DNA from 3 places in the Aurantimonas sp. DM33-3 genome. Region 1 is predicted to be linked to each of the others. Evidence: predicted binding sites of a transcription regulator. Region 1 holds the regulator's gene; each other region holds the start of a gene.
The links. Region 1 encodes PhoB, which activates phosphate uptake and scavenging genes when phosphate is short. Its sites were predicted from a motif close to TGTCATNNANCTGTCAT; they were not measured.
Positions count from the first base shown of each region.

Region 2: the regulator PhoB is predicted to act here: its motif matches at 905-921, upstream of H9Q09_RS04480 (DUF1045 domain-containing protein).
Region 3: the regulator PhoB is predicted to act here: its motif matches at 5,276-5,292, upstream of ugpB (sn-glycerol-3-phosphate ABC transporter substrate-binding protein UgpB).

Region 1 covers NZ_JACSGS010000003.1:69,689-75,877, reverse strand. Annotated here, with positions in the region: gene pstB (phosphate ABC transporter ATP-binding protein PstB) at 1-171, shown strand, start outside; gene phoU (phosphate signaling complex protein PhoU) at 191-937, shown strand; gene phoB (phosphate regulon transcriptional regulator PhoB) at 943-1,686, shown strand; gene H9Q09_RS05345 (GcrA family cell cycle regulator) at 1,793-2,356, opposite strand; gene H9Q09_RS05340 (aspartate aminotransferase family protein) at 2,806-4,020, shown strand; gene argF (ornithine carbamoyltransferase) at 4,035-4,982, shown strand; gene H9Q09_RS05330 (Hsp33 family molecular chaperone) at 4,975-6,003, shown strand; gene apaG (Co2+/Mg2+ efflux protein ApaG) at 6,080-6,189, opposite strand, start outside.
Region 2 covers NZ_JACSGS010000002.1:365,960-372,148, forward strand. Annotated here, with positions in the region: gene H9Q09_RS04475 (ABC transporter substrate-binding protein) at 1-723, opposite strand, end outside; gene H9Q09_RS04480 (DUF1045 domain-containing protein) at 1,183-1,866, shown strand; gene H9Q09_RS04485 (alpha-D-ribose 1-methylphosphonate 5-triphosphate diphosphatase) at 1,868-3,004, shown strand; gene phnN (phosphonate metabolism protein/1,5-bisphosphokinase (PRPP-forming) PhnN) at 2,994-3,593, shown strand; gene H9Q09_RS04495 (SMP-30/gluconolactonase/LRE family protein) at 3,721-4,605, shown strand; gene H9Q09_RS04500 (glutathione S-transferase N-terminal domain-containing protein) at 4,639-5,247, shown strand; gene H9Q09_RS04505 (tartrate dehydrogenase) at 5,346-6,189, shown strand, end outside.
Region 3 covers NZ_JACSGS010000002.1:379,193-385,381, reverse strand. Annotated here, with positions in the region: gene H9Q09_RS04565 (D-amino acid dehydrogenase) at 1-585, opposite strand, end outside; glycine riboswitch at 736-825, opposite strand; gene H9Q09_RS04560 (sn-glycerol-3-phosphate import ATP-binding protein UgpC) at 939-2,012, opposite strand; gene ugpE (sn-glycerol-3-phosphate ABC transporter permease UgpE) at 2,015-2,863, opposite strand; gene ugpA (sn-glycerol-3-phosphate ABC transporter permease UgpA) at 2,882-3,763, opposite strand; gene ugpB (sn-glycerol-3-phosphate ABC transporter substrate-binding protein UgpB) at 3,872-5,179, opposite strand; gene H9Q09_RS04540 (iron-containing alcohol dehydrogenase) at 5,521-6,189, shown strand, end outside.

The DNA of each region.
Region 1 (6,189 bases):
AACTACACCATCGTCATCGTCACCCATTCGATGCAGCAGGCGGCGCGCGTCTCGCAGCGCACGGCGATGTTCCATCTCGGCTATCTGGTGGAGGTCGGCCCGACGGAGAAGATGTTCTCCAACCCGGACGACAAGCGCACCCAGGACTACATCACCGGCCGCTTCGGCTGAACGAAGGCAAGGAAGCGTCATGCCCATGACCGAACATACAGTCACGTCCTACGAAGACGAGCTGAAGCTGATCGTCCGCCGGATCTCGGAAATGGGTGGGATGGCCGAGCGGATGGTCGAACAGTCGGTCGCCGCGCTGATGCGCAGCGACTGGGGGCTGGCCCAGTCGGTGGTCGCCGACGATCTGCTGCTGGACGATGCCCAGCGGGCGCTCGACGAGCGGGCGATCATGACCATCGCCAAGCGCCAGCCGATGGCCGTCGACCTGCGCGAGATCGTCGGCGCCATCCGCATCTCCAACGACCTGGAGCGGATCGGCGACCTGGCCAAGAACATCGCCAAGCGGGTGATCGCGGTCCACGACCATGCCCATCCGGTGCAGCTGGTGCGCGGCATCGAGCATCTGTCGGAAATGGCGCTGGAGCAGCTCAAGGAAGTGCTCGACGCCTATGGCGAGCGGGACTACGAGCGCGCGCTCGCCATGCGCGAGAACGACGAGCAGATCGACGCGATGTACACCTCGATCTTCCGCGAGCTCCTGACCTACATGATGGAGGATCCGCGCAACATCACCTCCTGCACCCATCTCCTGTTCTCGGCCAAGAACATCGAGCGGATCGGCGATCACGCCACCAACATCGCCGAGACGGTCTATTACATCCAGACCGGCAAGCAGCTCGAGAACGAGCGGCCGAAGGGCGACAACACGGCGACGATGACCCAGCCGGTGCCGAACGACCCGCCGAGCCAGGCTGACGGGGGCTGAAACCGATGAGCGCACGGATCGTCGTCGTCGAGGACGAGGAAGCCCTCGGCATTCTCCTGCGGTACAATCTCGAGGCCGAGGGCTACGTCGTCGACGTCATCGACCGGGGCGACGAGGCCGACATCCGGCTGAAGGAGGAGGTGCCCGACCTCCTGATCCTCGACTGGATGCTGCCGGGCCTCTCGGGCGTCGAGCTGTGCCGGCGGCTGCGCCAGCGCGAGGAGACCGAGCGCCTGCCGATCCTGATGCTGACGGCGCGCGGCGAGGAGAGCGAGCGGGTGCGCGGCCTGTCGGTCGGCGCGGACGACTATGTCGTCAAGCCGTTCTCGACGCCGGAGCTGATTGCCCGGGTGCGGGCCATGCTGCGCCGCTCCAAGCCCGAGAAGATCTCCAGCCAGCTTGTCGCCGGCGACATCGACCTCGACCGCGAGACCCATCGGGTGCGGCGCGCCGGCCGCGAGCTCAAGCTCGGACCGACCGAGTTCAAGCTGATGGAATTCTTCATGCAGTCGCCGGGCCGGGTGTTCTCCCGCGAGCAGCTGCTCGACGGCGTGTGGGGCCGCGACATCTATGTCGACGAGCGCACGGTGGACGTGCATGTCGGCCGGCTGCGCAAGGCGATCAATCGCGGCCGCGAGCGCGACCCGATCCGCACCGTGCGCGGCGCCGGCTATGCGCTGGACGAGCAGTTCAGCGCCGCCAGGTCCCCGGCCGCGCCGGCCCGCACGCGACTGAGCGCCGGCGCCTGACGGGTCTCCGCCCGGCGCCGGGCGGCTTCTTCACGAGCCTGAAACGCAAACACCCCGCGCGGCCTGGCCACGCGGGGTGTTTTTCATTCGGTGGGGCCTGCGGCGCCTAGCGGGCGCGGCGGCGATCCGAGAAGGGCTGGAAGGCCAGCTTGGCGTGATAGGCGCAATAGGGCGAGGCATCGCGGGCGTTGTTGCCGCAGAAATGGAAGTCCGGCTTCATCGGGTCGCCGACCGGCCATTTGCAGGTGGTCTCGGTCAGCTCGACGAGGCTGAGCTTGCGGGCGATCGGCACCACTTCGGCGCTCTCGCGCTCCTGCGGCTGATCCATCACCTCCAGCTCTTCCTCCGGCTCCATCTTCAGCGCGGTGGCGCCCATGGTGCGCGGCATGGAGCGGCTCGGGGCCTGCTGCTGCGAGGCGGCGACCAGACGGGCCGGCACCACCATCTCGACAGTCTCGACCTCGGCCGTGCGGCGCGGGGCAGGGCGCTCGACGGCGACCGGCTGCGCGACATTCGGCTGGCGGGCCCGCGATTCGAGTTTCAGGCGGTGCACCTTGCCGATCACGGCATTGCGGCTGACGCCGCCCAGGCGGTCGGCGATCTGGCTGGCACTCAGGCCTTCGGTCCAGAGCTGCTTGAGCAGCTCCACGCGTTCGTCAGTCCAGCCCATGGCAAGCTCCTTTCGGCATAGTCGCGACGGCTGGAATCCCTCCACAAGCGCGACGGCTGACCGCGCCAGAACGCACAAGATATATTGAGGAACTAGGTCCGCCGCACGAAATCTAGTATCTTGACGGCAAGATAGCCCAGCCGCGGACTCGCTGACAAGGCTCGCCGGGGACGCAGGGGAATCGTTTGGGGCTTTTCCCCAGCCTTTGTTGCCGCCCGTGACGTTCGTCAAGCCTATGACCGACAAGCAGGGCGAAAATGCGGTTCGATTGACACCGCGTCGGCTCGCCATGGTATAGCGGAAGCTCCGAAGTCTCGGAAAACGCTCGAAAGCCTGCCCCATCGGCAGGCTTTGGCGTTTCAAGCATCCCGCCCCAGCGGTTCGCGCGCCGGACCGATCCCGCAACAACAACCGGATCCGACTCTTACGATCCAGCAAAGTCAAAGGCCATGGCTGACACGACGGACCATTCCTCGCCACTCTTCGAGACCTATGCACGCGCGCCGCTCGCCTTCGAGCGCGGCAGCGGTGTCTGGCTGGAGACCCGCGACGGCCGACGTTTCATGGACTTCGGCGGCGGCATCGCGGTGAACTGCCTCGGCCATGCCCATCCGCATCTCGTCGAGACGATGAAGGCGCAGGCCGAGAAGCTGTGGCACGTCTCCAATCTCTACGAGATCCCAGACCAGACGCGGATGGCCGAACGGCTGACGGCGGCGACTTTCGCCGACCGCGCCTTCTTCGCCAATTCCGGCGCCGAGGCGGTGGAATGCGCGATCAAGACCGCGCGGCGCTATCACTACGTCAACGGCGCGCCGGAGCGCTATCGCATCCTGACCTTCGAGGGCGCCTTTCACGGGCGCACGCTGGCGACCATCGCGGCCGGCGGGCAGAAGAAATATCTCGAGGGCTACGGCCCGAAGGTCGAGGGCTTCGACCAGTTGCCCTTCGGCGACCATGACGCGCTGCGCGAGGCGGCGGCCCAGCCGGACGTCGCGGCGATCCTGATCGAGCCGATCCAGGGCGAGGGGGGCATTCGCAGCGTGCCGCCCATGTGCCTGACGGGCCTGCGCGAGATGTGCGACAATCTCGGCATCCTCCTGATCTACGACGAGGTGCAGACCGGCGTCGGGCGGACCGGCAAGTTCTTCGCCTACCAGCATTCGGGCGCCGCACCCGACATCCTCGCCTCGGCCAAGGGCATCGGCGGCGGCTTTCCGCTCGGCGTGTGCCTGGCGACGGAGCGGGCGGCCAGCGGCATGACGCCGGGCTCGCATGGCACCACCTATGGCGGCAGCCCGCTGGCGATGGCCATCGGCAACGCCGTGCTCGACGTGGTGCTGGACGACGGTTTCCTCGACCATGTCCACGACATGTCGCTGCAGCTCAAGCAGTCGCTGGCCTCGCTTTCGGACCGCTATCCCGACGTGATCGAGGCGGTGCGCGGCGAGGGGCTGCTGATCGGCCTGAAGGCCAAGGTGCCGAACGGCGAACTCGTGGCGCAGATGCGCGAGGAAGGACTTCTGGCGGTGCCGGCGGGCGACAATGTCGTGCGCCTGCTGCCGCCGCTCAACGTCACCGCGGACGAGGTCCGGCAGGCGATGGATCGGATCGAGACGGCGGTGGCGGCCATGTCGGCCGGCAACCGGCGCAAGAGCGCGTGAGGCGGATGATGACGATGGCAAACGGCCCCAAGCACTTTCTCGACATCTCCGCCGTCCCGAGCCGCGACCTGCACGACATCATCGACGATGCCGCCAGGCGCAAGGCGCTCGGCCGCGACGGTCCGAAGCCTCTGGCCGGCAAGGTGCTGGCGATGATCTTCGACAAGCCGTCGACGCGCACCCGGGTGTCCTTCGACGTCGGCATGCGGCAGCTGGGCGGCGAGACGCTGTTCCTGTCGGGCACCGAGATGCAGCTCGGCCGCTCGGAGACCATCGCCGACACGGCGCGGGTGCTGTCGCGCTATGTCGACGCGATCATGATCCGCACCACCACCCATGACCGGCTGACGGAAATGGCGGAATACGCCACGGTGCCGGTGATCAATGGCCTGACCGACGACACCCATCCGTGCCAGATCATGACCGATCTCCTGACCTTCGAGGAAAAGCGCGGCCCGGTGCGCGGCAAGACCTTCGCCTGGACCGGCGACGGCAACAACGTGCTGTCGTCCTTCGTCGAGGCCTCGGCGCGCTTCTCGTTCAACCTGACCATCGCCACGCCGGCGGGGTCGGGGCCGGACATGCGCTTCGTCGAGCGGGCTCGCAAAGACGGCGCCTCGATCCTAATTACGGAAGACCCGGTGGAAGCGGTGACCGGCGCCGACTGCGTCGTCACCGACACCTGGGTGTCCATGGGCCGCGAGGAACAGGCACGCGGCCACAATGTCTTCATGCCCTATCAGGTCAACGAACGCCTGATGGCGCATGCCAAGCCCGAGGCACTCTTCATGCATTGTCTCCCTGCCCATCGCGGCGAGGAAGTGACCGACGCCGTCATGGACGGCCCGCAATCGGTGGTCTTCGACGAGGCCGAGAACCGTCTGCACGCGCAAAAATCCATCCTGGCCTGGTGCTTCGACGCACTCGGCACCGAGACGTCCGCGGGGCAGAGCCGTGGCTGATCCGCAGAAGGCGCTCGGCGAGTTCAACTTCGCCGGCGACGATGCCGTCGTGCCGTTCGCGGTCGAGGGCCTCGACGCCCGTGGCCGGGCGGTGCAGCTCGGCCCCATGCTCGACCAGATCCTCGGCCGGCACGACTACCCCGAACCGGTGGCACGGCTTTTGGCGGAGATGGTCGTCCTGACGGTGCTGCTCGGCACGTCGCTGAAATTCGACGGCAAGTTCATTGCCCAGACCCAGACCGACGGTCCGGTGGACCTGCTGGTCGTCGACTTCACCACGCCGTCGAGCGTGCGCGGCTATGCCCGCTTCGACGCCGACAAGCTGGCGGCCGCCGTCAGCGTCGGCGCTACCTCGTCCGAGGCGCTGCTGGGCAACGGCATCATGGCGCTGACCGTCGACCAGGGCGAATACACCCAGCGCTACCAGGGCATCGTGGAACTGGCCGGCTCGTCCATGGAGGAGGTCGCCGAGGCGTATTTCCGCCAGTCCGAGCAGATCCCGACCGCGGTGAAGCTGGCGGTGGCGCGGATCGTCAAGCGCGGTGAGAACGGCTTCGTGGAAAGCTGGCGTGCCGGCGGCCTGGTGGCGCAGTTCCTGCCAGAATCGCCGGAGCGCATGCGCATGCCGGACCTGCCGGGCGGCGATGCGCCGGAGGGCGTCGAGGACGATCTGGGCGATTTCGAGCCGGACGATTCCTGGGTCGAGGTGCGGGCGCTGGTCGACACGGTCGAGGCGTCGGAGCTCGCCGATCCCGATGTCGGCGTCGAGCGGCTGTTGTTCCGCCTGTTCCACGAGCGGGGCGTGCGGGTGTTTCCGCCCAATCCGGTCGCCGACGACTGCTCGTGCAACCGCGAGCGGATCAAGGGCGTGTTGTCGAACTTCTCCGCCGAGGAGATCACCGAGAGCGTCGAGGACGGCGAGATCGCGGTGACCTGCGAGTTCTGCGGCGAGTCCTACAGCTTCGATCCGTCGGAATTCACGGACGCCGAAAGCGACAAGAGCCCCGACGGCGACAGCTGATCCGACACGTTTCGCGCGCGGCCGGCCGGCCGGTTCGGGCGCGGGGCGCTGACGACGGGCCGGCGGGTTCGCGGGGCTAGTTCAGCACCCGCTGGCGGGCCGGCACGTCGAGCGAGAAGGCCGGGATCTCCACCTGGAACAGCGTGCCGTCCTCCTGCTCCATGCGGTAATGGCCGCGCATGAAGC
Region 2 (6,189 bases), on a different contig from region 1:
GTCGGACGGCACCACGACCTCGATCGGCGGGTTGCCGTTGAGATTGTCGCGCATCGACAGGAGGTTGTAGTCCCAGTTCATCGCGACCGGCGTGGTGCCCTGGGCGATCGGGGCCGCCTCGGCGTCGACGGTCACGAAGTTACCGGCTTCGTTGAGTTCCTTGAAGAACTCGAGGCCGGCCGTCGCGGCCTCCATGCCGGTCTTGCCGCCCCGGGCGATGCCGGCTGCATAGAGCGACATGATGGCGTTGTTGGCGCTGCGCGGATCACCGGCAAGGGCGACCGAATTGGCGTAGTCGGACTTGAGGAGATCCTCGAAGCTCTGCGGCGCGGTGTCGATGACGTCCTTGTTGATGCCGAAGGCCAGCACGCCGTAATAATCGCCGTACCAGTAACCGTCGGCATCCTTGGCGTCGTCCGGAATCTCGTCCCAGGTCGCGACCTTGTAGGGCATCAGCAGGTCTTCGGCCTTGGCAGACGGGCCGAATGACAGGCCGACATCGATGACGTCTGGCGCCTGCGGGCCGGTGTTGCCCTTGTTGGCCTTGATCGCCTCGATCTCGTCGCCCGAGCCCGCATTCGGGTTCAGCTCGTTGATCTCGATGCCGTACTTGGCCTTGAAGCCCTCGATCATCTCGCCGTAATTGCACCAGTCGTGCGGCAGCGCGATCGTGGTGAGCTGGCCTTCCTTCTTGGCGGCGGCAACGAGATCGTCCATCGACATCTCGCCGGACTGGGCGAAGGCGAGGCTGGTGGACAGCGACAGGACCGTCGCCAGTGCCGTCGTGGACATGCGGGAAATCTTCATGGGTCACCCTCTGGGGAGCCGCGGCCATTGACGGCGCGGGCGAAAAACCGGACTGCGCCTCCGTTGCGGGGAAGCGCCAGTCCGGTAGCACCGGCCCATGACAGTTGCGTGTCGCATGCATCGCCGGGGCCACTGGCGCACAGGGCTTGCCGGTGTCATCAAGCGGACAGGCGCGGGCGCTAGAAGCGGCCGCGATCCGCGCCGGTCCCCGCTGTCGCCGCGACCTTCGGGTGCCGTGCGACACCTCCGCAGGGTGGCCGGATCGAAATGCCGCTTATATCCCCCGCGGACCCACCCTCTCCCGCGACCAAGCCGAACGCGAGCGTCGCCGACCGACATGCCCTTCCGCTGCCCTCCAGTCCCAGGACCCTGACCATGCGCGCCGCGATCTATTTCACGCCCCCCGCCGGCGCGCCGCTGACCCGCACCGCCGCCGAATGGCTGGGCCGCAGCGCCTTCGACGGCGAGCCGACCCGAGACCCCGATCCCACCGTCGATCCGCTCGTCGCCTCACCGGCGCGCTACGGCTTTCATGCGACCATGCGCGCGCCGTTCCGGCTTGCCGAGGGCGTCGATCTGTCCGAGGTGGATGCGCGGCTGGCGGCCTTTTGCGCCTCGCGCGACCCGGTGCGGATCGCAGAGCTTGTGCTGGCGAGGCTCGGGCCGTTCTTCGCGCTGGTACCTGAGACCACGCCACCGGCCCTCGGCGAACTGGAATCGGCCGTCGTCCGCAGCTTCGAGCCGCTGCGCGCCCCCGCCACGGCCGAGGAAATCGCGCGCCGCAAGCCGCACAAGCTGACCGAACGCCAGCGCGACTATCTGGAGAGATGGGGCTATCCTCACGTCTTCGAGGAATTCCGCTTCCACATGACCCTGACCGGCAAGGTTCCGGCCGCCGAGCGCAAGCCCGTCGAAGCGCGGCTGCGCGACAGATTCGCCCCATTCGATGGCGCCCCGCTTGCCATCGACCATCTGGCTCTCTTCATGGAGCCGGAGCCGGGCGCACCGTTCCGCGTCCATTCGGTCCATCCGTTCCGCCGCCCTTCGGAAGAAGCCTGACATGCCCGACGAGACCATCCTCACCAATGCCCGCATCGTCACGCCGGAAGCGGTGATCGACGGCCATGTGGTCTTGCGCGACGGCGTGATCGCCGGCTTCGCCGAAGGCCCGGCCACCGGCGAGGACATGGGCGGCGACATCCTCATCCCCGGCCTCGTCGAACTGCACACCGACCATATCGAGGGCCATTTCAATCCGCGGCCGCGGGTGATGTGGAACAAGATGGCCGCCATCCAGGCGCACGACAATCAGATCGCCGGCTCCGGCATCACGACCGTCTTCGACGCGCTCAGGGTCGGCACCGAGGAGAACGGCACGCTGACCGCCGACGACATGGCGGAGATGGGCCGGACCATCGACCGCGCCGTCGCCGAAGGGCGGGTGCGGGCCGACCATTACATCCATCTGCGCTGCGAGGTCTCGGCGGCGGACGTGGTCGAGGGCTTCGACAAGATCGCCGCCAATCCGCGGCTGAAGCTGGTGTCGCTGATGGATCATGCGCCCGGCCAGCGCCAGTTCGCCGACATGGACGCCTATCGCGCCTATTTCCAGAAGAAGCTGAACCTGTCGGATGCCGATTTCGACGCCTTCAGCGCCCGCCGGCTTGCCGAATCCGAGCGCCATGCGCCGCCCGCCCGGCGCGCCATCGCCGGGGTCTGCCGCGAGCGCGGCATCGCTGTCGCCTCCCATGACGACGCCACCGCCGCCCATGTCGCCGAAGCCATCGAGCTGGGCACCCGCATCGCCGAGTTCCCGACGACGGTCGAGGCGGCCGCCGCTTCGCGGGAGGCCGGGCTGCACGTCCTGATGGGCGCGCCCAATATCGTGCGCGGCGGATCGCATTCCGGCAATGTCTCGGCGATCGACCTCCTGCGCCGGGGCACCCTCGACATCCTGTCCTCGGACTATGTTCCCTTCTCCATGTTGCAGGCGGTGTTCGCTTTGGCCGAGAGCGGCGAATGCGACCTGCCGGCGGCGATCCGGCTGGTCACCGCCAATCCGGCCGCCGCCGTCGGCCTCGCGGATCGCGGCGCCATCGCCCGGGGGCTGCGCGGCGATGTGGTGCGCGTTTCCACCAGCGCCGGCGATCCGCCGGTGGTGCGCGCGGTCTGGCGGGAGGGCCGGCGTGTCGCCTGATCCCGCGCGCAGCGCAGGCGGAACGCCCCCGACCAGCCCCGGCCTGTTCGTCGCCGTCGTCGGCCCGAGCGGCGCCGGCAAGGACACGCTGCTGGCGCTGGCGGCGGAAGATCTGGCGAAGACACAGGGCATCGTCTTTGCCCGGCGGATCGTGACCCGGGACGCCATCGCGGCGATCGAGGATCACGACGTGATGAGCCGCGCCGATTTCGCCGCGGCGGAGGCGTCCGGGGCGTTCTGCCTGTCGTGGCGGGCCCATGGCCTCGCCTATGGTTTGCCGGCGTATCTTGAGACCGCGCTGACGGACGGAACCATTGTCGTCGCCAATGTCTCGCGCCGGGTCCTCGCCCAGGCCGCAGAGCGCTTCACACGGCTTGCCATCGTCGAGATCACCGCGCCGCCCGCCGTGCTCGTCTCCCGCATCGCCGCGCGCGGCCGCGAAACGCCGGAGGAGATCTCCGCCCGCATCGCCCGGCAGGTGGAACTGAGCGTGCCGCCCGGCGCCGAGGCGCATCATCGCATCGTCAATGATGGCAGCCCGCAGGACGGCCGCCGCAGACTGGTCGAGATCCTGCGCGCCGCAAGCTGACCGTCCTCGCAGGCCGAGGCTCGACAGGGGCGGCCGGCCAAGTCATCTTCGGCCCCGATTTGCGGCGGCGCGCGTCCGCCGCGCTGCGGCTGCCGAGCCGCCAAGAGGACAATCCGGACCCAGCATCATGCGCGACGCCGACATATCCGTCAGCCTCTATTCCGACATCGCCTGCCGGCTCGGCGAGGGTCCGACCTACGATCCGGCGACGGACACCGCCTTCTGGTTCGACATTGAGGGCCGGATGCTGCTCGAAAAGCGCGGCGACGCGGCCGAGGCGACGGCGCATCCGCTGCCGGTGATGGCGAGCGCGCTGGCGGTGATCGACGGCGATAGGCAGATGATCGCCGCCGAAGACGGGCTGTATATCCGGGAGACCGCCACCGGCCGTCTGTCCCTGCACACACCGCTGGAAGCCGACAATCCGGTCACCCGCTCCAATGACGGCCGCGTTCATTCCTCCGGCGCCTTGTGGATCGGCACGATGGGCAAGCAGGCCGAGCCGCAGGCCGGGGCGATCTACTGGTACCGCGCCGGCGAGCTGAAGCGCCTCTATGCGGGCATCGGCATTCCGAACTCGATCTGCTTCTCGCCCGACGGCGCCATCGCCTATTTCGTCGACACGCAGACAAACCGCCTGATGCGCGTCGCCGTCGATCCGGCCAGCGGCCTGCCGGCCGGTGACCCGGCACTCTTCCACGACCATTCCGGCGGCGACGGCGGCCTCGACGGCTCGGTCTGCGACGCCGACGGCACGCTCTGGAATGCCCGCTGGGGCGGTGGCACGCTCGACGCCTATTCGCCGGACGGCGTACGCGTCAGGAGCGTCGCGCTCGGGGCGCGGCAGGTCACCTGCCCGTCCTTTGTCGGCCCGAATGCCGACCGGATGATCGTCACCTCGGCCTGGACGGGCCTCGACGAGGCCGGCCGGCGCGCCGATCCCGATGCCGGCAAGACCTTCCTCGTCGACCTGCCGGTGCGCGGCCGGCTCGAACCGAAGCTGGTGCTGTGATGGAAACCGCCTGTTCCGACCGCGAGCGCTGACATGCCGACGCTCCTGAAGAACAACACCTCGCCCTTCGCCCGGATCGCCCATGCCGCGCTGATCGACGCGGCGGTGCCCGATCTGACCGTCCAGATCGCCGACCAGTGGAACGATGATCCCGCGCTGCTGGCCGTCAACAGCGCCGGCCGCGTGCCCTGCCTCGTCCTCGACGACGGCACGGCGATCGCCGAATGCCTGCTGATCGCACGCTACGCCGACAACGTGGGAGAGGCGCCGTCGCCCGGGAATGATGCTCCACAAATCCTGTCGATCGCTGGCCTGGCGCTGGGCGTCTGCGACGCCGCGGTGCAGACGCTGGTCGGCCGCAAGATCGTCAGCGGCGATTTCGCCGACACGACCTTCGACGCCAGCCCGATCGGCCGCAAGCGCCGTCGCACGATGGTGGACGGCTTGGCCGAACTCGACGCCCGGATCGACGCGCCCGGCGAACGGCTAGATCTCGCGACCATCGCCGCGGTCACGGCGCTCGACTATGTCGCGCTGCGGTTTCCCGGGGCCGACTGGGTTCCCGACACGCCGCATCTCGCCGCTCTGCGCTCCGCAACGGCCGAACGACCGGCGTTTCGCGACACCCGGCCATTTCTATGACGGGCTTACTTCCGCTATAGCTCGTCGGCGGGCCGCGCGCGGCCCTCCCATTCCACTTCGCCGGCATCGCCGGCCATCGCAGCCAGAACGAGGTCTCCATGTCATCCAACGCGCTCAGGATCGCGGTCATCGCCGGCGACGGCATCGGCAAGGAAGTCGTACCGGAAGGCCTGCGGGTCCTCGAAGCGGCTGCCGCGAAATTCGACCTGGCGCTGGAGTTCGACGAATTCGACTTCGCCTCCTGCGACTATTTCGCCAAGCATGGCGAGATGATGCCGGGCGACTGGAAGGCACAGATCGGCGGCCATGATGCGATCTATTTCGGTGCCGTCGGCTGGCCGGAGACCGTGCCCGACCACATTTCGCTCTGGGGCTCGCTGCTGAAATTCCGCCGCGAGTTCGACCAGTACGTCAATCTGCGCCCGGTCAAGCTGATGCCCGGCGTCAAGAGCCCGCTGGCCGGCCGCGAGCCGGGCGACATCGACTTCTTCGTGGTGCGCGAGAACACCGAGGGCGAATATTCCTCGGTCGGCGGCCGGATGTTCGAGGGCACCGACCGCGAATTCGTGCTGCAGGAAACGGTGATGACGCGGACCGGCGTCGACCGCATCCTGCGCTACGCCTTCGATCTCGCCCAGACCCGCGAGAAGAAGCACCTGACCTCGGCGACCAAGTCCAACGGCATCTCGATCAGCATGCCCTATTGGGACGAGCGGGTGGAGGAGATGGCGAAATCCTATCCAGACATCGCCTGGGACAAGTACCATATCGACATCCTGACCGCCCATTTCGTGCTGAATCCGGACCGGTTCGACGTCGTCGTCGCCTCGAACCTGTTCGGCGACATCCTCTCCGATCTCGGCCCGGCCTGCACCGGCACGATCGGCATCGCGCCGTCGGGCAACATCAATCCCGAGCGCGACTTCCCCTCGCTGTTCGAGC
Region 3 (6,189 bases), on a different contig from region 1:
GTCGCCGGTGAAGTCGGATTCGGTGAAGAAGCCGCCGACGAAATCCCCGCGGATCGTCGGCTCGATGGCGGCGATCTCGGCCGGCGTCACCGCGTCGCGGCGCAGGCCGCCCTCGGCCAGGAGCCGGTTCACGCCGGCGGCATGGGCCATCTCCGCGCGGCTTTCATAGACATGCAGGATGCCGCGCTTCTCGGCGTCGAAGTCGAAGCCCTCGCGTTCGGCGGCGTCCAGCAGGTGCCGGCGCGCCGCGATCGCCAGCCGGGTGGTGGCGATGGTGTTGGCCTCGTAGCTGCGGGCGGCGAGGACGAATTCCATCATCCAGGACAGCTTGTGCCACGAGGGCGAGGGATGGACGAGCAGCGGCGCGTCCTTGCGCAGCATCCATTTCAGGCCCTTGAGGAAAGTGCTCGGCTGGTTCCAGACCTCGGCGTTGGAGGCCGAAAGCTGTCCGCCATTGGCGAAGGAGGTTTCCATGGCGGCATGGGCGTGACGGTCGAAGACGGTCACGTCGAAGCCGCGCTGGACGAGCTGATAGGCGGTGGTGACGCCGGTGATGCCGGCGCCGATGACGGCGATGGAGGTCATGACGATCCTTTCGCCCCGCCGCAGCGGGGGCGTCGTTCATGCCCCTCCCGTCATGAGCCTGAGAGCTTCGCGGCCGCGGAGGAATTTCCGGCAGCCACTTTCTCCTTCGGCGGACGCCCGATGAATGGCCGTCGCTCTTCGGAATTTGCAGAGACGCAGGCGGTTCTTTTGCCTGAGAGTTTCCGGGGCGGTTGCTCCTTCGGCGCCGGCCTTGCGGCCGGTCTCTCCCGCTAGCGTCTGTGGGCTTATCCTATGCTTTTCGCGGGGCGCCGGCAAGCGGCGTCGGCGCGCGGCCAGCCATGTCGGCAACGCAGGTATGAGCCTCGCGGTTGGCGGCTCGCTGACGGCGCGCCTCAGTCGATGCGCAGGCCGCTCGACGTGTCGAAGCGGTGCAGGGCCGAGACCGGCGCGGCGGCGCGGACCTTCGTGCCCGGCTCCAGATGGCTGTAGCCGGCCACCCGCACGGCGATCTCCGGACCCTTGTCCGGCAGCGCGCCGTAGACGTAGCTCTCGGCGCCGACCACCTCGACGCCGCTGACGGTGAGGTCGCAGACGAACTCGCCGGGCGCGGCTGGCGCGTCGGCGAGAAGCCGCATGTGCTCGGGGCGGATGCCGAGCGTCACGCCGGACGCGGTTCTGGCACCAGCGTCATCAAGGCCGCTGATGCCGGCCACGTGCGCGGCCTCGCCGCCGATCGGCACGAGGTTCATCGCCGGCGAGCCGATGAAGGTGGCGACGAACAGGCTCGCGGGACGCTCGTAGATGTCCATCGGCGAGCCGGCCTGCTCGATGCGGCCGGCATTCAGCACGACCAGCCGGTCGGCCAGCGTCATCGCCTCGAGCTGGTCGTGGGTCACGTAGAGGCTGGTGGTGGCGAACTGGCGCTGCAAACGCCGGATCTCGGCGCGCATCTGGACCCGCAGCTTGGCGTCGAGATTGGACAGCGGCTCGTCGAACAGGAAGGCCGCCGGCTCGCGCACGATGGCGCGGCCCATGGCGACGCGCTGGCGCTGGCCGCCGGAGAGCTGGCCGGGCTTGCGCGACAGGAGCGGCGCGATCTCCAGCACCTTCGAGGCCTCCTCGACGCGCCGGGCGATCTCGTCCTTCGCCATCTTGCGGTTCTTCAGGCCGTATTCGAGGTTCTGGCGCACGCTCATATGCGGATAGAGGGCGTAGTTCTGGAACACCATGGCGATGTCGCGCTGGGCCGGCTCCAGGTCGTTGACCACCCGGTCGCCGATGGTGATCGTGCCGGAGGAGATCGCTTCCAGCCCGGCCACCATGCGCAAGAGCGTCGACTTTCCGCAGCCGGACGGGCCGACGAGGACGACGAATTCGCCATCGGGAATGTCCAGCGAGACGCCCTTCACGGCCTCCACATTGCCGGCATAGACCTTGCGCACGTCCCTCAGTTCGATGCCTGCCAAGTTTACTTCTCCGCTTCGACGAGGCCGCGTACGAACCAGCGCTGCATCAGGACGACGACCAGGACGGGGGGCGCGATCGCCAGGATCGCCGTCACCATGACCAGATGCCATGGCGTATCGGCGTCGGCGAAGGACACCATCTTCTTCAGGGCGATGACGATCGTGTTCATCTGGTTGTCGTTGGTGACGAGCAGCGGCCACAGATACTGCGTCCAGCCATAGATGAAGAGGATCACGAACAGCGCCGCGATATTGGTCTTGGAGAGCGGCAACAGGATGTCGCGGAAGAAGCGCATCGGCCCCGCCGCGTCGACCCGCGCCGCCTCCACCAGTTCGGACGGGATGGTCATGAAGAACTGCCGGAACAGGAGCGTCGCGGTGGCCGAGGCGATCAGCGGCAGGATCAGCCCGGCATAGGTGTCGATCATGCCGAGATCGACCATCACCTTGTAGGTCGGCAGGATGCGCACCTCGACCGGCAGCATCAGCGTGATGAAGATCAGCCAGAAGAAGGTCATGCGCAGCGGGAAGCGGAAGAACACGATCGCGAAGGCGGACAGGATCGAGATGACGATCTTGCCCACCGCGATGCCCAGCGCCATCACCGAGGTGTTGAACAGCAGGGTCCAGACGCTGACGCCGCCGATCCGGTCGACGCCGCCGAACAGCGCCTCGCCGTAATTGTCGAAAAACTGGTCGCCCGGCACCAGCGGCAGCGGCGGCCGCAGGATGGTCTGCAGCGTCTGCGTCGAGGCGACGAAGGTGTAGTAGATCGGGAAGGCGACGATCGCCAGGCCCAGCACGAGAAGCACGTGGGCGACCGGCCGGCCGATGGGGCTGCGTTCGATCATGGTCGGCGGTTCCGGGGATCAGCCATAGTGCACCCGCCGTTCCACGTAGCGGAACTGCACCGCCGTCAGGGCGATGACGATCGCCATCAGGATCACCGACTGGGCCGCCGAGCTGCCGAGGTCGAGATTCACGAAGCCGTCGATATAGACCTTGTAGACCAGCGTCTCGGTGGCGCGCGCCGGCCCGCCGGCGGTGACCGCGTCGATGATGCCGAAGGTGTCGAAGAAGGCGTAGACCGTGTTGACGACGAGCAGGAAGAAGGTCGTCGGCGCGATCAGCGGGAAGACGATGGTCCAGAACCGCTTGGTCGAGCCGGCCCCGTCGATGGCGGCGGCCTCGGTCAGGGATTTCGGGATCGACTGCAGCGCCGCGACGAAGAACAGGAAGTTGTAGCTGATCTGCTTCCAGGCGGCCGCCACCACCACCAGCAGCATCGCCTGGTCACCGTTCAAGAGCGGGTCCCAGTTGTAGCCCGACCGGCGCAGCATGTAGGCGAAGGTGCCCATGGCGGGGTTGAACATGAACAGCCACAACATGCCGGCGACGGCGGGCGCCACCGCATAGGGCCAGATCAGCAGGGTGCGGTAGAAGCCCTTGCCGCGCACGACCTTCTCGGCCGCCGACGCCAGCAGCAGCGCCAGCGCCATGGCGAGGATCGCGGTGGAGAAGGAGAAGATCGCCGTGACCTTCACCGCATTGAGATAGCCGGGATCGCTCAGCACCGAGCGGAAATTGGCGAGGCCGACGAAGGTCGTCTTCAGCCCGAACGGATCCTGGCGCAGCACCGACTGGTAGAGCGCCTGGCTGGCCGGCCAGTAGAAGAACACCAGCGTGATCGCCACCTGCGGCGCGAGCAGCAGATAGGGCAGCCATTTGTTGGGAAAGACGGCTTTCGACACGGCGTCTCTGGGACTGGGCCGCCGCGCATGGCGCGTGACGACGGGAAAAGGGCGACAGGCAGAACAACGCCGGGCGGTCGAACCGCCCGGCGTCGGTGACTTTGGCGCTTACTGCGCTTCGGCGATCGCCTCGTTGCCGAGTTCGACGATCTTGTCGAGCGCGGCCTGGGCGTCCTGCTGGCCCGACAGCATCAGCTCGAACTGCTCGTTCTCGATGTCGCGCAGCTGCGGCAGGTTCGGCAGGCGCACGCCCTTGGAGTTCTCGGTCGGCTCCTTGCCCATCATCTGCAGGATCGGCGTCTCGCGGCCCGGGTTCTTCTCGTAGAAGCCCGAATCCTTGGTCGCCTCGTAGGCGTCCATGGTCACCGGCAGGTAACCCGACACCTGGTGCAGGCGCGACTGGATCTCGGTCTGGGACAGGAAGTTGAAGAACTCCGCGATGCCCTTGTACTCCTCGTCGGACTTGCCGCCGAAGACCCAGAGGCTGGCACCGCCCGGGATGGTGTTCTGCGGCGCGCCCTCGGCATTGGCGTCATAGGGAAGCTGGCCGATGCCGTAGTTCATGCCCGACTTGACGATGTCGCCGAGACCGCCGGAGGATTCCGTCAGGATCCCGCACTCGCCCGACAGGAAGAGCTGCTTGGCTTCCGAGGTGCGGCCGCCGTAGCGGAAGACGCCGTCCTTGGCGAGATCGGCGATGTCCTGGAAGTGCTGGACATAGAGCGGCTCGTTGAGCTTCAGCTCGACGTCGGTGCCGGCCAGGCCGTTCTCGTTGGTGCCATAGGCCACGTTGTTCCACGCCGCGAAATTCTCGAGGTGGATCCAGGTCAGCCAGGTCGAGGTGTAGCCGCACTCGGCCGCGCCCGATTCCTTGATGGTGCGGGCCGCCGCGAACACGTCCTGCCAAGTCTCCGGCGGGCTGTCGACGTCGAGGCCGGCTTTCTCGAAGATGTCCTTGTTGTAGTACAGGATCGGCGACGAGGAATTGTACGGGAAGGACAGCATCGTGCCGTCCGGCTTGGAGTAATAGGCGACGATGCCGGGCAGGTAGTTCGACTTGTCGAAGTTGTAGCCGCCGGCTTCCAGGACGTCGGCGACCGGCATGACCGCACCCTCGGCGCCCATCATCACGCCGGTGCCCACGTCGAAGACCTGGATGATCGCCGGCGGCTGCTTGGCGCGGAAGGCGGCGATGCCGGCGTTCAGCGTCTCGGGATAGGTGCCCTTGAAGACCGGGGTGATCTTGTAGGCGTCCTGGCTCTCGTTGAATTCCTTGGCGAGCGTGTCAACGACTTCGTTGTTGGCTCCCGACATCGCGTGCCACCACTGCAGCTCGGTCACGGCGATGGCCTGACCTGCGCCAGCGACCAGCGCGCCCAGCGCGACGGCGGCGCCCAGAATTTTGCGGTTCATCATGTTTCCTCACCCTTGATGCGACTCTCGGGCCCTGTTGCCGAGCTCGTTGCAAGCCGCTTCTCTAGGAGTGCTTCAAAACCGATCGGTGACACAAGCATGAAGGTTCGATGACAGTGGAAAAACTCGGTATGGCGGCTGTAACGACCGTGATCCGGCGCACGTCGTGCGCCTGTTGGCGGCCGTCAGCCGGATTCAGGCTGCAACGTGCGAACCGCGCAGCACTGGCCCGCGCAAGCTGCGGCGGCATTCCCAAAATCGTTCGCAAGGATTAGGACATGTCCCCGTGCGCGTCCGCCGGAGGGGGCAGGGCCCGCGTGCCAAATGCCATTGGGGAGATACGCATGGCCTTGATCACCTATCTGACGAAGATCCAGTTCGAGGTCGGCGCCGCCAGCCTGCTCGGCGCGGAATTGCGCGAACTGGGCGTGCGCACGCCGATGATCGTCGCCGACAAGGGGATCGTCGCGGCGGGGCTGGTGGGGCGGGTGCTGTCGGCCGGCGGCCTGCCTGTCGACACGGTGGTCTTCGAGGGCACGCCCGAGAACCCGACCGAAGCGGCGGTCAACGCGGCGCTGGCGCTCTATCGCGAGCATGGCTGCGACAGCCTCGTGGCGATCGGTGGCGGCTCGCCCATCGACCTGGCCAAGGCGGTGTCGCTGCTGGCCACCCATGCCGGACCGCTGGAACAATACGCCGCGATCCTCGGTGGCATTCCGAAGATCACCGCGAACAAGCCGCCGCTGATCGCCATTCCGACGACCGCGGGCACCGGCAGCGAGGTCGGGCGCGCCGCGCTCGTCACGCTCGACGACGGACGCAAGCTCGGCTTCATCTCGCCGCACATGATTCCGAGCGTTGCGATCTGCGATCCGGAACTGACCGTCGGCCTGCCCTCGGGGCTGACCGCCGCGACCGGCATGGACGCCGTCACCCACTGCATCGAGACCTATCTGTCGCCGCGCTACAATCCGCCGGCAGAGGCGATCGCGCTGGACGGGCTGGCCCGCGCC